Linked DNA regions of Geobacter metallireducens GS-15. The protein of the gene in region 1 interacts with the protein of each later gene in a pairwise test. Links are inferred from orthologs where the notes say so. Each region holds a gene or a part of one and is shown in the gene's direction. Other genes may lie near its edges.

Evidence for each region.
Region 2: the proteins of rplL (region 1) and dnaE interact in binary tests that used the Escherichia coli proteins (3 or more experiments, as listed by UniProt). The link is inferred for Geobacter metallireducens GS-15 from one-to-one orthologs.
Region 3: the proteins of rplL (region 1) and nikR interact in binary tests that used the Escherichia coli proteins (3 or more experiments, as listed by UniProt). The link is inferred for Geobacter metallireducens GS-15 from one-to-one orthologs.

Annotation. Positions count from the first base shown.
Region 1 is NC_007517.1:685,575-688,421, forward strand. It holds rplL (50S ribosomal protein L7/L12), read left to right. Parts: upstream 1-1,155; coding sequence 1,156-1,539; downstream 1,540-2,847. Other genes in the region: rplA (50S ribosomal protein L1), read left to right, coding at 1-406; rplJ (50S ribosomal protein L10), read left to right, coding at 582-1,106; rpoB (DNA-directed RNA polymerase subunit beta), read left to right, coding at 1,702-2,847. UniProt on the Escherichia coli protein: The binding site for several of the GTPase factors involved in protein synthesis (IF-2, EF-Tu, EF-G and RF3). Is thus essential for accurate translation.
Region 2 is NC_007517.1:1,364,442-1,369,930, forward strand. The notes cover bases 1,459-5,489. They hold dnaE (DNA polymerase III subunit alpha), read left to right. Parts: upstream 1,459-1,821; coding sequence 1,822-5,289; downstream 5,290-5,489. Other genes in these bases: GMET_RS06110 (hypothetical protein), read right to left, coding at 1,459-1,540; GMET_RS06120 (acetyl-CoA carboxylase carboxyltransferase subunit alpha), read left to right, coding at 5,343-5,489. Outside these bases: GMET_RS06105 (DUF4062 domain-containing protein), read right to left, coding at 1-884; more of GMET_RS06110, read right to left, coding at 881-1,458. UniProt on the Escherichia coli protein: DNA polymerase III is a complex, multichain enzyme responsible for most of the replicative synthesis in bacteria. This DNA polymerase also exhibits 3' to 5' exonuclease activity. The alpha chain is the DNA polymerase catalytic subunit.
Region 3 is NC_007517.1:537,786-542,179, forward strand. What follows is about bases 776-3,711. They hold nikR (nickel-responsive transcriptional regulator NikR), read left to right. Parts: upstream 776-2,001; coding sequence 2,002-2,421; downstream 2,422-3,711. Other genes in these bases: GMET_RS02455 (metal ABC transporter ATP-binding protein), read left to right, coding at 776-1,107; GMET_RS02460 (metal ABC transporter permease), read left to right, coding at 1,104-1,922; folK (2-amino-4-hydroxy-6-hydroxymethyldihydropteridine diphosphokinase), read left to right, coding at 2,496-2,984; GMET_RS02475 (YHS domain-containing protein), read left to right, coding at 2,995-3,282; fsa (fructose-6-phosphate aldolase), read left to right, coding at 3,279-3,711. Also shown: GMET_RS02450 (metal ABC transporter substrate-binding protein), read left to right, coding at 1-346; more of GMET_RS02455, read left to right, coding at 337-775; more of fsa, read left to right, coding at 3,712-3,923; GMET_RS02485 (GNAT family N-acetyltransferase), read right to left, coding at 4,007-4,394. UniProt on the Escherichia coli protein: Transcriptional repressor of the nikABCDE operon. Is active in the presence of excessive concentrations of intracellular nickel.

The DNA of each region.
Region 1 (2,847 bases):
CGTTGCCAAGATCCAGGAGGGGTGGTTCGACTTCGACACCGCCATCGCGACTCCCGACATGATGGGTGTTGTCGGCAAGATCGGTAAGCTTCTTGGTCCCCGCGGGCTCATGCCGAACCCGAAGGTCGGCACGGTCACGTTTGATGTGGGCCGTGCGGTTAAGGAGTCCAAGGCCGGGAAGGTTGAATTCCGGGTCGAGAAGGCCGGTATTGTCCATGCGCCGGTCGGTAAGGCATCGTTTGATGCGGACAAGCTCAAGGAAAACCTTCTTGCGCTTGTGGAGGCGCTCGTTAAGGCGAAGCCGTCCGCAGCCAAGGGTACCTACATCAAAAAGATCAGCCTCTCTTCCACCATGGGACCGGGGCTGAATCTGGATATCGCAGACGTCCAGTCGAAGCTTGTCTGAGCATTAGGTATATAAAGCCAAAGTCAAAGACAGCAGGTGCCCGGGCAGCATCCGGGCTTAATGGCGCAGGCAGCCTGCCGAGACTTGTGGTAGTCACAGGAAAGTACTAAACCCCGCACTTTCTGACTTTGGCTGGGGCTTCGGCCCTCAACCCGAACAGAAAGGAGGAAGGCGCTTGAATAGAGAAAACAAGCAACAACAGGTAGCGGAACTGCACGAAAAGCTTAAACGGGCTAAAGCAGTGTTTCTCGCCGATTTCCGTGGTATGAGCGTAGAGCAGGCAACGACCCTGAGAAATGAACTTCGTGCAGCTGCCGTTGAGTACAAGGTTGCCAAGAACACGTTGCTGGAGCTTGCGTCCAAGGAGACCGACAAGGAATCGCTCTCTCCCCACTACGCCGGTCCGACCGCCATTGCGTTCAGCTATGATGATCCGGTCGCAGCTGCTAAGGTTCTGTCAAAGTTTGCCAAAACCCAGGCCAACACCTTCAAGCTTAAGGCTGCCGTGCTGTCCGGCAAGCAGATCTCGGTCAGCGATATCCAGGCATTGGCCGATCTGCCGAGCCGTGAAGTACTTCTTGCGAAATTGCTTGGAACCATCAATGCTCCGGTTGCCAACTTTGTGGGCGTCCTGGCAGCAGTTCCGGGAAGTTTTGTTCGTGCGCTCAACGCAATCAAAATCCAAAAGGAAGGCAATTAGTCCTTCCTTTACATTCAACAACGAACGTTATTAACGGAGGAATACAGAAATGGCAGAAATCACCAAAGCCGATGTCGTTAGCTTCATTGAGAATATGACCGTTCTTGAGCTCTCTGAGCTCGTGAAAGAACTCGAAGAGAAGTTCGGTGTCTCCGCCGCTGCGCCGGTCGCCGTTGCCGCTGCCGCTGCTCCGGCCGCTGCCGCCGAGGCTGCTGAAGAAAAGACCGAGTTTGATATCATCCTCAAGAGTGCCGGTGCCAACAAAATCGGCGTTATCAAGGTTGTCCGTGCCCTCACCGGTCTTGGCCTCAAGGAAGCCAAGGACCTGGTCGACGGCGCTCCGAAGTCCGTCAAGACTGGCGTTTCCAAGGAAGAGGCAGAGGACGCCAAGAAGCAACTCGTTGAGTCCGGCGCTGAAGTCGAGATCAAGTAAGGCTCGAGTCTACTGCGTCAGCACATCAGCCAAGGCCGCTTCATGCGGCCTTGGCTCTTCTATTTTAGTTCCGAATTCGTATCCGCTGGCTCCGGGCAATATCGGAGAAGGCACTAAATCCAGGGGGTTAGAGGCTCCATGAGCCTCGCCAAAGGAGAAAACATGGCTTATTCAATTGCGAATAACCAGCTTCTACGCCAGAATTTCGCCAAGATCAAGAAAATCATTGACATCCCCAACCTTATTGATATTCAAAAAAATTCCTATAAGCGTTTCCTGCAAATTGACACCCCCCCCGAAGCACGCAAGAACAGCGGGCTCGAAGCTGTATTCAAGAGTGTTTTCCCAATTAAGGACTTTAGCGATACTGCTTCGCTTGAGTATGTTTCCTATAGCCTCGGCACACCGAAGTACGATGTTGAAGAATGCCACCAACGCGGGATGACCTTCGCCGCCCCCATGAAGGTGAAGGTGCGCCTCGTCGTTTGGGACGTGAACAAGGATACTGGCGTCCGTTCTATTCGGGATATCAAGGAGCAGGAGGTCTACTTCGGCGAGATCCCGCTCATGACCGAGAACGGCACGTTCATCATAAACGGTACCGAACGTGTTATCGTGAGCCAGCTTCACCGCTCTCCCGGTGTTTTCTACGACCATGACAAGGGCAAGACCCATTCCAGCGGCAAGGTCCTCTATTCCGCCCGAGTGATCCCTTACCGTGGCTCTTGGCTCGATTTCGAGTTCGACCACAAGGACATACTCTATGTCCGGATCGACCGTCGCCGCAAGATGCCGGCAACGGTCCTCCTTAAGGCCCTTGGCAACAGTGCGGAGGAGCTTCTCAATTTTTATTACCGGAGTGAGGAGATCGGGCTCGATGGGGAGCGGATGTGGAAGAAGGCCGACGCCGAGCTTCTGACAACTCAGAAAACCTCTTCCGACATCGTTGATTCCAAGACCGGTGAAGTCATCATCAAGGCGAACAGAAAGTTCACCAAGGCGGCAATCCGCAAGATGACCGAGCACGGAATCACCGAGATTCCCATTAAAGCCGAAGAGGTCTGTGGAAAGTACGCTTCTACCGATATTGTTGACCCTGCCACTGGCGAAGTGCTGGTAGAGTGCAACGAGGAGATCTCCCAGGCTAAGCTTGACGAGATCAAGGCACGGGGCATTTCGGAGTTCAAGGTTCTTTTCATCGACAACCTCCATGTGACATCCTCGCTGCGGGACACACTGCTCGTCGATAAGATAAACACTACTGACGACGCGCTCATTGAGATCTATCGTCGCCTGCGTCCTGGTGAT
Region 2 (5,489 bases), 680 kb from region 1 along the record:
ACCCGGGTCCCGAATTCCTCCATCCCCGTAAGGGCAATGGTGCCGTGGGTAGCCACCGCCTGGCGGGCCTTCTCGCTGATTATACCCCACTCCTCCGGCTTGATGACACCGTCCTGCAGTGCGCTGCCAGCCTCCGCTGCCGGCAGGAAGAGGGGGTCGATCCTGAAACCGCCAAAGCCGGCCCGGTACTGCCGCACGATCAGGTTTGGTCCGGCTGCGGCGCGGAGTTCCTCCCGCAGGCGGGACAGCCGCTGTTGAGCCTCGGTCTCGGGCTCCGTAAAGATCGGAATGCAGGCTGGGGGGAATGCGGAGTGGCGATGGATTCCCTCGGAGCGGAGAAAGATGAGGGCTTTCCCCTGGGCGAGGCTGCGGTTGAGTGCGCCGTGCCTCATCTCAAGGGCCGTCGCCGACTCCCCGGCGCCGAGGAGTCCGGCTCGCTGCCAGAGGCGGGTGAGGGTATCGGCCGTTTCCGGGGAGATTGCCGCGTCTCTCCGGAGCCGGAAACGGGCCGGCAGCGTGGTCCGGTCCCACTGGTAGCAGGCGTCCACAAGGGTGATCTCCTCCTCGCTCAACTGTCCACTGTCCCGCACCGCGGCAAAGAGCTCCGCCGGCACCTTCTCCGGAGGCGGCACCCAGCCGTATCGCTCGCCCAGGAGCCCCAGGAAGAGGTCACAGTGTTCGATCTCGTCGAGGCAGACCGAGAGTGCCCCCCGTTGCCGGGACTCCTCCTCCGTCACCCCCCAGCGGAGATCCACCCCCACGAACTCCGCACCCCGCCGCCGGCAGCGGCTCCGCAGTTCCGGAAAGACGACCCGGTTCAGCCAGTCCCGCTCCGCGTGCATGTCGCGGAAGGTGGAGGATATGAAGAGGCGGATGATTTTCATGTATCCAACTTCTCGGCTAAAGGTGTTCCTTCGTGGGTGAAAAGTTTGTTCGTGTCGAGAACATGGACCTGTCCGGTCCGTTTGTTGACCTCGTCGTGCATGTGCTCGGTGCCGCCGGGGCCGTCACCTCCCTTGCGGTTCCAGAGACAGATGAAGTGGACCTTCTCTTCCCCCCAGGCAAGGGCCGTGTGGAGGAGCCAGAGGTTGGTGCGGACGTAGGGGCTCAGGTCGGCGGGACATGGCCCCAGTTCGTCGGGCATGACGAAGAGGGTGACGAGGGGATTGTTCTTTATGGCGAAGAACCGGTCGCGCCACTCTTCTCCCGCGAAGGTGACGGAGCGGGTGAGGAACTCGGGAATCCCGAATGGTATCCCCATATCCACCCGAACCCCCCGAGCGAGGCATGCCTCTGTAAAGAGGATGTCGCCGCCGCATGCGCCGCTGCAAAGGGCGAGATCATCGGGGCCGGCACCCAGTTCGTCGAGCATGGCGGCGATGGCTGCTGCGGCGACAGTCTCCTTGTCGGCAGGAAATCGGGGCTCGGGGCGGTCGGGGGCGTCGATCATGTGGCCGCTGAAGAGAAAGACCTGCCGCGGCTCCCACGGTGTGGGGGGTGGGCTTGTTTTGCGGTTGTGCCCGAAGGCGTGAAGGGGCATGGGGGCTCCCGTGTGTGCGAAGGGTCGCGTGTGTCGTCTTTCATTATAATGGAAAATTGGAGGGTTGCTACCAGAAGTTGGAAAAGTGCGGCACGCTTGCTCGGGGAAGATGTTGTTGAAATGGGATTAGCTGTTGTTAAATTGATGGGTTAGCTTGTGCGTGGCACGGTTTCCCGATACGTCTGCCATGTTGACACTTCCCGCTCTTTCGTGCCATAATCGTCAGAATTTTTTAGTCAAAATAAAATTATCCTTCCTCTGCAACGTCACACAGGTACCCCATGAGTTTTGTTCACCTCCATCTCCATACCCAGTATTCCCTCCTCGATGGCGCGATACGCCTCGGCGATCTGATAAAGAAAGCCAAGGATACCGATATGCCCGCCGTGGCCATCACCGACCACGGGGTGATGTTCGGCGCCATGGAGTTCTACCTCAAGTGCAAGGACAAGGGGGTGAAGCCGATTATCGGCTCCGAGGTCTATATCGCCCCCGGCTCCCGCTTCGTGAAAGAGGTGAAGGGGGGAGAGGCCGGCGCCGGTTACCACTTGCTCCTTCTCTGTGAGAACATGACCGGCTACCGGAACCTGTCGAAGCTGGTCTCCGTCGGGTTCAAGGAGGGCTTTTACTACAAGCCCCGCATCGATAAGGAGGTTTTGGCCCAGTACTCCGAGGGGCTCATCTGTCTCTCCGCCTGCCTGAAGGGTGAGGTGGCCTATCTCTGCGAGCGGGACCGGATGGAGGAGGCGATTGGGGTGGCCCGCTGGTACGCTGACCTCTTTCCCGACCGCTACTACATCGAGCTTCAGGAGAACGGTCTTGCGGAGCAGGACAAGGCCAACAAGGGGCTCCTGGAGGTGGCGCGGGAGGTGGGACTGCCGCTGGTGGCCACCAATGACTGCCACTACCTGAACCGGGAGGATGCCCGCGCCCATGAGGTGCTCCTCTGCATACAGACCGGCAAGACCATGAACGATTCGGCGCGGATGCGCTTTTCCACCGACGAGTTTTACGTGAAAACCCCTGAGGAGATGGCCGCCGCGTTCCACTACGCGCCGGAAGCCGTTTCCAATACCGTGAAGATTGCCGAACGGTGCAACCTCGACTTTGATTTCAAGACCTACTATTTCCCCCAATTCGATCCCCCCGTTGGGCAGACCCTCGATCAGATGCTGGAGGATGCGGCCCGCAAGGGGCTTGAGTTCCGTCTCAAGGAAATCAGGCTCAAAAACCCCGACATGTCCCCGGAGCAGGAGCAGAAGTACTGGGAGCGGTTGCGCATCGAGCTGGACTGCATCACGCAGATGGGGTTCCCCGGCTACTTCCTCATCGTGGCCGACTTCATCAACTGGGCCAAGGACCACGGCATCCCCGTGGGGCCGGGACGGGGCTCGGCGGCCGGCTCCCTGGTTGCCTATTCCATCCGGATCACTGACCTGGATCCGCTCCCCTACAATCTCCTCTTCGAGCGCTTCCTGAACCCGGAACGGATATCCATGCCTGATATCGACGTGGACTTCTGCCAGGACCGCCGCGAGGAGGTTATCCACTACGTCACCGGGAAATACGGCCGCGACCAGGTCTGCCAGATCATCACCTTCGGGACCATGTCTGCCCGGGCCGTCATCCGCGACGTGGGGCGCGCCCTGGACATGACCTACGGCGATGTGGACAAGATCGCCAAGCTGGTGCCGGAGGTGCTCGGCATCAAGCTCAAGGACGCCATTGCCCAGGAGCCCCGCCTGAAGGAGGCGTCCGAGGCCGACTCCCGCGTGAAGGAGTTGCTGGAGATTGGCCTGCGCCTCGAAGGGCTCGCCCGCCACGCCTCCACCCACGCGGCCGGCGTCGTGGTGGCCCCCAAGGTGCTCGAAGAGTTCTGCCCCGTCTACAAGGACCAGAAGACCGGCTCCCTCACCACCCAGTACTCCATGAAGTACGTGGAGAAAATCGGCCTCGTGAAGTTCGACTTTCTGGGGCTCAAGAACCTGACGGTCATCCATAACGCGGTGAAGATCATTCGGGCCGGTAAGGACCCCAACTTCGACATCGCGGCCCTGCGGGACGACGACCGGGCCAGTTACGATCTCATCTCTGCCGGCAACACCACCGGCGTCTTCCAGCTCGAATCCAGCGGCATGAAGGATATGCTGGTAAAGCTGAAGCCTTCCTGCTTCGAGGACGTCATTGCCGCCTGCGCCCTCTACCGGCCGGGCCCCCTCGGCTCGGGGATGGTGGACGACTTCATCGACCGCAAGCACGGCCGCAAGAAGGTGGTCTACGACCTGCCGCAACTGGAGCCGATCCTCAAGGACACCTACGGGGTCATCGTCTACCAGGAGCAGGTCATGCAGATCGCCCGGACCCTGGCGGGCTACTCCCTGGGGGGCGCCGACCTGCTGCGGCGCGCCATGGGTAAGAAGGACCCGGCGGAGATGGCCAAGCAGCGGGACATCTTCCTGGAAGGGGCCAAGAACGGTGGGGTCGATCTCCAGAAGGCGGGAGCCATCTTCGACCTCATGGCAAAGTTCGCCGAATACGGCTTCAACAAGTCCCACTCGGCTGCCTACGCCCTTGTTGCCTACCAGACCGCCTATCTCAAGGCCCACTACCCGGTGGAGTTCCTGGCCGCTCTCCTCACCGAGGATATGGGGAACACCGACAAGGTGGTGAAGACCATTTCCGACTGCCGGGAGATGGGGATCGAGATCCTCCCCCCTGACATCAACGACTCCCATCTCTCCTTCCGTGTTCTGGGAAACTCCATCCGCTTCGGCCTCGGGGCCGTGAAAAACGTGGGAGAGGGGGCCATCGAGGCGATTATCGAGGCGCGGCAAGAGGGAGATTTCAAGGATCTCTTCGACTTCTGCGAGCGGGTCGATCTCCACAAGGTCAACAAGCGGGTGGTGGAATCCCTCGTAAAGTGCGGTGCCTTCGACTCCACCGGCGGCCGCCGCTCCCAGCTCATGTCGGCCCTGGAGGATGCCATGGCCATCGGCCAGAAGATCCAGCAGGAGCGGGAGAGCGCCCAGGTCTCCCTCTTCGGTGTCGAAGAGATCGTCCGGACCAACGGCAACGGCAAGGGGAAGGTGCAGCTCCCCGATATCCCCGAATGGGACGACAAGCTGAAGCTGGGCCTGGAGAAGGAGGCCCTCGGCTTCTTCATCACCGGCCACCCCCTGGGGCGCTACGAGAAGGAAATCAAGCGCTTCGCCAACGTGGATACTGCCACCCTCGACGAGCGCGCCGACAAGAGCGAGGTTAAGCTCTGCGGCATCGTCACCTCCCTCAAGGAGCTGATTACCAAGAAGGGGGACCGGATGGCCTTCGCCACCCTGGAGGACCTGCTCGGTTCCGTGGAGGTGGTGGTCTTCCCCGAGGCTTTTGCCGCCGGGTCCGAGTACCTCAAATCCGACGATCCGCTCCTTATATCGGGCACCATCGACAAGGGGGAGAAGAGCATCAAGATCATGGCCAATGAGGTGATGCTCCTGCGAGACGTGAGCAGCCGGGAAACGAAACGAGTGATCTTTAATCTTGTGGGCGACGGCCTCGACCGGAGCCGCCTGGAGACCCTCAAGGGGATCATGCGCCGCCACCCCGGCAGCTGCAAGACGCTTCTGGCCATCGAGATTCCGGCCCAGTGCCGGGCCACCATCGCCCTTTCCGATTCGTACCAGGTGGCCCCCACCGAGGAACTCTCCCTTGAAGTGAAGAACCTCTTCGGCTATCATGCCGTGTCTTTTGAGTAACCGCCTCGCAGCGTTGACAATACATCAGAAAGAATCGTGCAAAGGAGACGTTAATGGCTTCCCAATATCAACTTGAATTCGAAAAGCCGGTGTTTGAGCTGGAGCAGAAAATCCAGGAGCTGGCCGACATTGCCGGCGACAATGTGGAACTGAAGACCGAGGTGGTCAAGCTGGAGAAGAAAGTGGACAAGATGCGGGAA
Region 3 (4,394 bases), 150 kb from region 1 along the record:
GCGAACCATCCTCCATGGCGGGCACTACGCCTTCGGCTACCTGGCCAACCGCTACGGTCTCCGCTACCTGTCGGCCTACGCCGTTTCCGCCGACGCCGAGCCGACCCCGGCGAAGCTGGCGCAACTCGTGAATCAGGTGCGGGCCGAGGGACTGAAGTACATCTTCACCGAGGAGCTTCTCGATCCCCGCACCGCAGAGACCATCGCCCGGGAAACCGGCGCCTCCATCCTCATGCTCCACGGCGCCCATACCGTCTCGAAGGCCGATCTGGACAGGGGAGTCACCTTTATGGAGCTCATGGAGAAGAACCTGAAGAATCTGCGGGAGGGGCTCCAATGTCGGTAGGGGTGGTCACGGTCCAGGGGCTTTCCCATGCCTACCAGGGGGTCGACGCCTTGCTCGACGTATCGTTTGCCGTGGAAAAGGGGAGCTACGTGGGGATTGTCGGTCCCAACGGCTCGGGGAAGAGCACCCTTGTCCGCTGCATTCTGGGGCTTGCCCGCCCCGACCGGGGGCGCGTCGACCTCTTCGGAACCCCCCTTGCTTCCTTCGATCAGTGGCAGCGGGTCGGCTACCTCCCCCAGGGGCTCCAGCATTTCAATCCCCACTTTCCGGCCACCGTGGCCGAGGTGGTGGGGCTGGGGCTCCTGGCCAACCGGAGCTTCCCCCGCCGCGTTCACCGGGAGGACGCCGGGGCCGTTGGCCGGGCCCTGGAGCTCATGGGTATCGGCGGCATCCGCAACCGGCTCATCGGTGAACTCTCCGGAGGCCTGCGGCAGCGGGTGCTCCTGGCCCGGGCCATGGTGAACGGGCCGGAGCTCCTTGTCCTGGACGAACCCACCACGGCCCTGGACCCGGAGACGCGGGAAATTTTCTACCGCACCATTCAGGAGCTGAACCGGGAGCGGAAAACCACCATCATCCTCGTGACCCACGACAGCGGCACCATCGGCCGGTACGCGTCGAGTCTCCTCTACCTGGACAAGCGGCTCGTCTTTTACGGAGGCTTCGACGACTTCTGCGGTTCGCCGGAAATGGGCGACTTTTTCGGCTCCCACTCCCAACACCTGATCTGCCATCGGCATCAAGACGGAGCACCCCGGTGACGTTTCTCGACATCTTTCAGTACGGCTTTCTCCTTCGGGCCCTTGCGGCCGGCTCCCTCATCGCGGCCCTTTGCGCAGTACTCGGGGTATTCCTCGTCCTGCGGCGCCTTTCACTCATCGGCGACGGCCTGGCCCATGTCACCTTCGGGAGTGTGGCCCTGGCCCTGTTCCTCCGCTTCCAGTCGGTCTATGCCACCGTCGCCGCCATCCCGGCCGTGCTCCTGGCGGCCCTGGGGATCCTGAGGCTGGCCGAGCGGGCGCGGATCTACGGCGACGCCGCCATCGGCATCGTCTCGTCCCTGGGGGTCGCCACCGGCATCCTGCTGGCGAGCATGGCCGGCGGCTTCAATGTGGACCTCTTCAGCTACCTCTTCGGCAACATCCTTTCCATCAGCCCCTTCGAACTGGGGCAGACGGCGGTCCTTTTCGTCATCGTCTGCCTCACGGTGCTCCTCTGCTATCACGACCTCTTCGCCATCGCCTTTGACGAGGAGCTTGCCCGCACCTCGGGAATCCGGGTCGATCGGATCAACGCGGTGCTCGTTCTCCTTACGGCGCTCACTGTGGTCCTGGCCATGAAGGTGGTGGGGATCATGCTCATCTCGGCGCTTCTCATCCTTCCGGCCGTCACGTCGCTGCAGATTGCCCGGGGGTTCCGGACCGCCATCCTCCTCGCCGTGCTCCTCGGGGTCCTGTCGGTGGTGGCGGGGATCGTCATCTCGTTCCTGGCGAATCTCCCTGCCGGCGCCACCATCATCCTGGTGAACTTCACCCTGTTCCTCGTCTCCTTCGGGCTGCGGAAGCTGCGGAAGTAGCGCGAAAAAAAGATTCCTCTCCCCGGCAAAGTAGTCTATTATCCAGCCGTTTCGAGATCAGCCGCAGGAGAAAAGACCCATGGGCGAAACCGTCAGATTCGGCATCTCCATCGACGACAAACTGCTGGAGAGTTTCGACCGCCTCATCGAGCAGAAGGGGTACATGAACCGCTCCGAGGCGGTCCGCGACCTGATCCGCGCGGCCCTGGTGGAGCTCAAGTGGGAAGGGGGCGAGGAGGAGACCGTCGGCACCGTGACCCTCGTCTACAACCACCACGTCCGGGACCTCTCCGACAAGCTCACCGAGCAGCAGCACTCCCACCACAATGAGATCGTCTCGGCCCTCCACGTCCATCTGGATGCCCACAACTGTCTTGAGGTCCTCGTGGTGCGAGGCAAGGCCCGGGAGGTGAAGAAGATCGCCGACGAGCTGATTGGCGTGAAGGGGGTCAAACACGGCAAGCTCGTCATGACCACCACGGGGGAGGAACTGCACTGAAAGGCCGGGACCGGGGTCCGGGAAAAGCGGTCAGGGGCGTTGAAAAATAGGGCGCGTTGTGCTCTAATCTACCGGTGAAATCGAACGTTTTCATAGCCCTCGGCTCGAACCAGGGGGATCGGGAACTGAACCTGCTACGGGCCGTGGCCGAGATCGGCAGGCTGGAGCAGACCCGCATCACGGCCCTTTCCGGCTTCTACGACACCGACCCCGTCGGGCCGGTGGACCAGCCCAACTTCCTCAACGCTGCCCTCAGGCTCGAAACGGCCCTCTCGCCCCGCCAGTTGCTCGCGGAACTCCAGCGGATCGAAACCGACGTGTTCCGGAGGGTGCGGGACGTCCCGTGGGGACCGCGCTCCATGGACCTGGACATCCTCCTCTACGGCGATCTCATCCTTGACGAAGAGGGGCTCGTCATCCCCCATCCCCGGCTCCACGAGCGGCGCTTCGTGCTGGTTCCCCTGGCGGAGATCGCCCCTGACGTTCATCATCCCCTGCTTGGGAAGCGGGTGGATGAACTGCTCCGCTCGCTCCCTCCCGGCGAGCGGGTGACCAGGATTTAGGAGTTTGCCGATGCGGCTGATTATCATGCTCATCCTGTTTTATGTGGGCTTCAGGATCGTGCAGGGTTTTTTGAAAAAGAAGCAGGAAGAGAAGCCGACGATACCTGCCCCGGAGAAGGAGGAGACCTTCCAGGACCCGGTCTGCGGCGTCTACGTCACCGAGGACGACGCCGTCATCGGCCGCCACGAGGGGAAACGGATCCATTTCTGCTCCATGGCCTGCCTGGAGAAGTACCAGGCCGGCCTTGAGCATGCAGGCACCACCCATAACCAATCAAACCCGGAGGAACGAAAATGAAGTTTTTCATCGACACCGCAGACGTGAACGAAATCCGCGAGGCCCACGAGCTGGGGCTCGTGGACGGCGTCACCACCAACCCTTCGCTCATCGCCAAATCGGGACGCAAGTTCGAGGAGGTCATCAAGGAGATCACCGGCATCGTTGACGGCCCCATCTCCGCCGAGGTGGTCTCCCTGGACCACGACGGCATGATCCGCGAGGCCGAGGAGCTGGCCGCGATCCACAAGAACATCGTCATCAAGCTCCCCATGACCCCGGAAGGGCTCAAGGCCTGCACCACCCTCACGAAGAAGGGGATCAAGACCAACGTGACCCTCATCTTCACCGCCATGCAGGCCCTTCTGGCCGCCAAGGCGGGCGCCACCTACGTCTCCCCCTTCGTGGGGCGCCTCGACGACATCTCCCAGGACGGCATGGGGATCATCGACGACATCAAGACCATCTTCGACAACTACGGCTACACCGCCGAGATCATCGTGGCCAGCGTCCGGAACCCCATCCACGTCCTGAACGCTGCCCTCATCGGCGCCGACATCGCCACCATCCCCTACTCGGTCATGCTCCAACTGGCCAAGCACCCCCTCACCGACGCCGGCATCGAGCGGTTCCTGAAGGACTGGGAGAAGGTGCCGAAGTAAGGTTTTCCCTGTATTATTGAAAAAAACCCCGACGGTGGATGCTGTCGGGGTTTTTTTCATGCTGTGAAAACCGTTCGTAGGCTTCAGAGGTGCTCTAGTTCTTTTACCCAGAACACCATCGTATTGTCGGTTACCTCCCCCTCAAGGTTGGGCCAGGGGAGTGTCACGCTCAGTTCCGGATGCCGGATGAACCCGGCCTTGATCAGGTAGCCGTCGATGGGATGGTAGTCGCCCGGTCGCAGGGGGTGGTCTTCGGGCCGCTCGATGGTGGCACAGGCCAGGTGACGATACCTCCCCAATGAGCGGATATGTTCCTCGAACTCCTTCAGAAGCCGTGAGCCAAGCCCCTGCCCTCGGTAGCCCGGCAGGAAAAGCACTTCGCCAAGGTAGTAGATGGTGTCCAGGGAGAAGGGGCTGCCGGCGAATGGTGCCGTGAAGGTCGCCGGTTCCCCGTGTAATGGCACGCCGGTG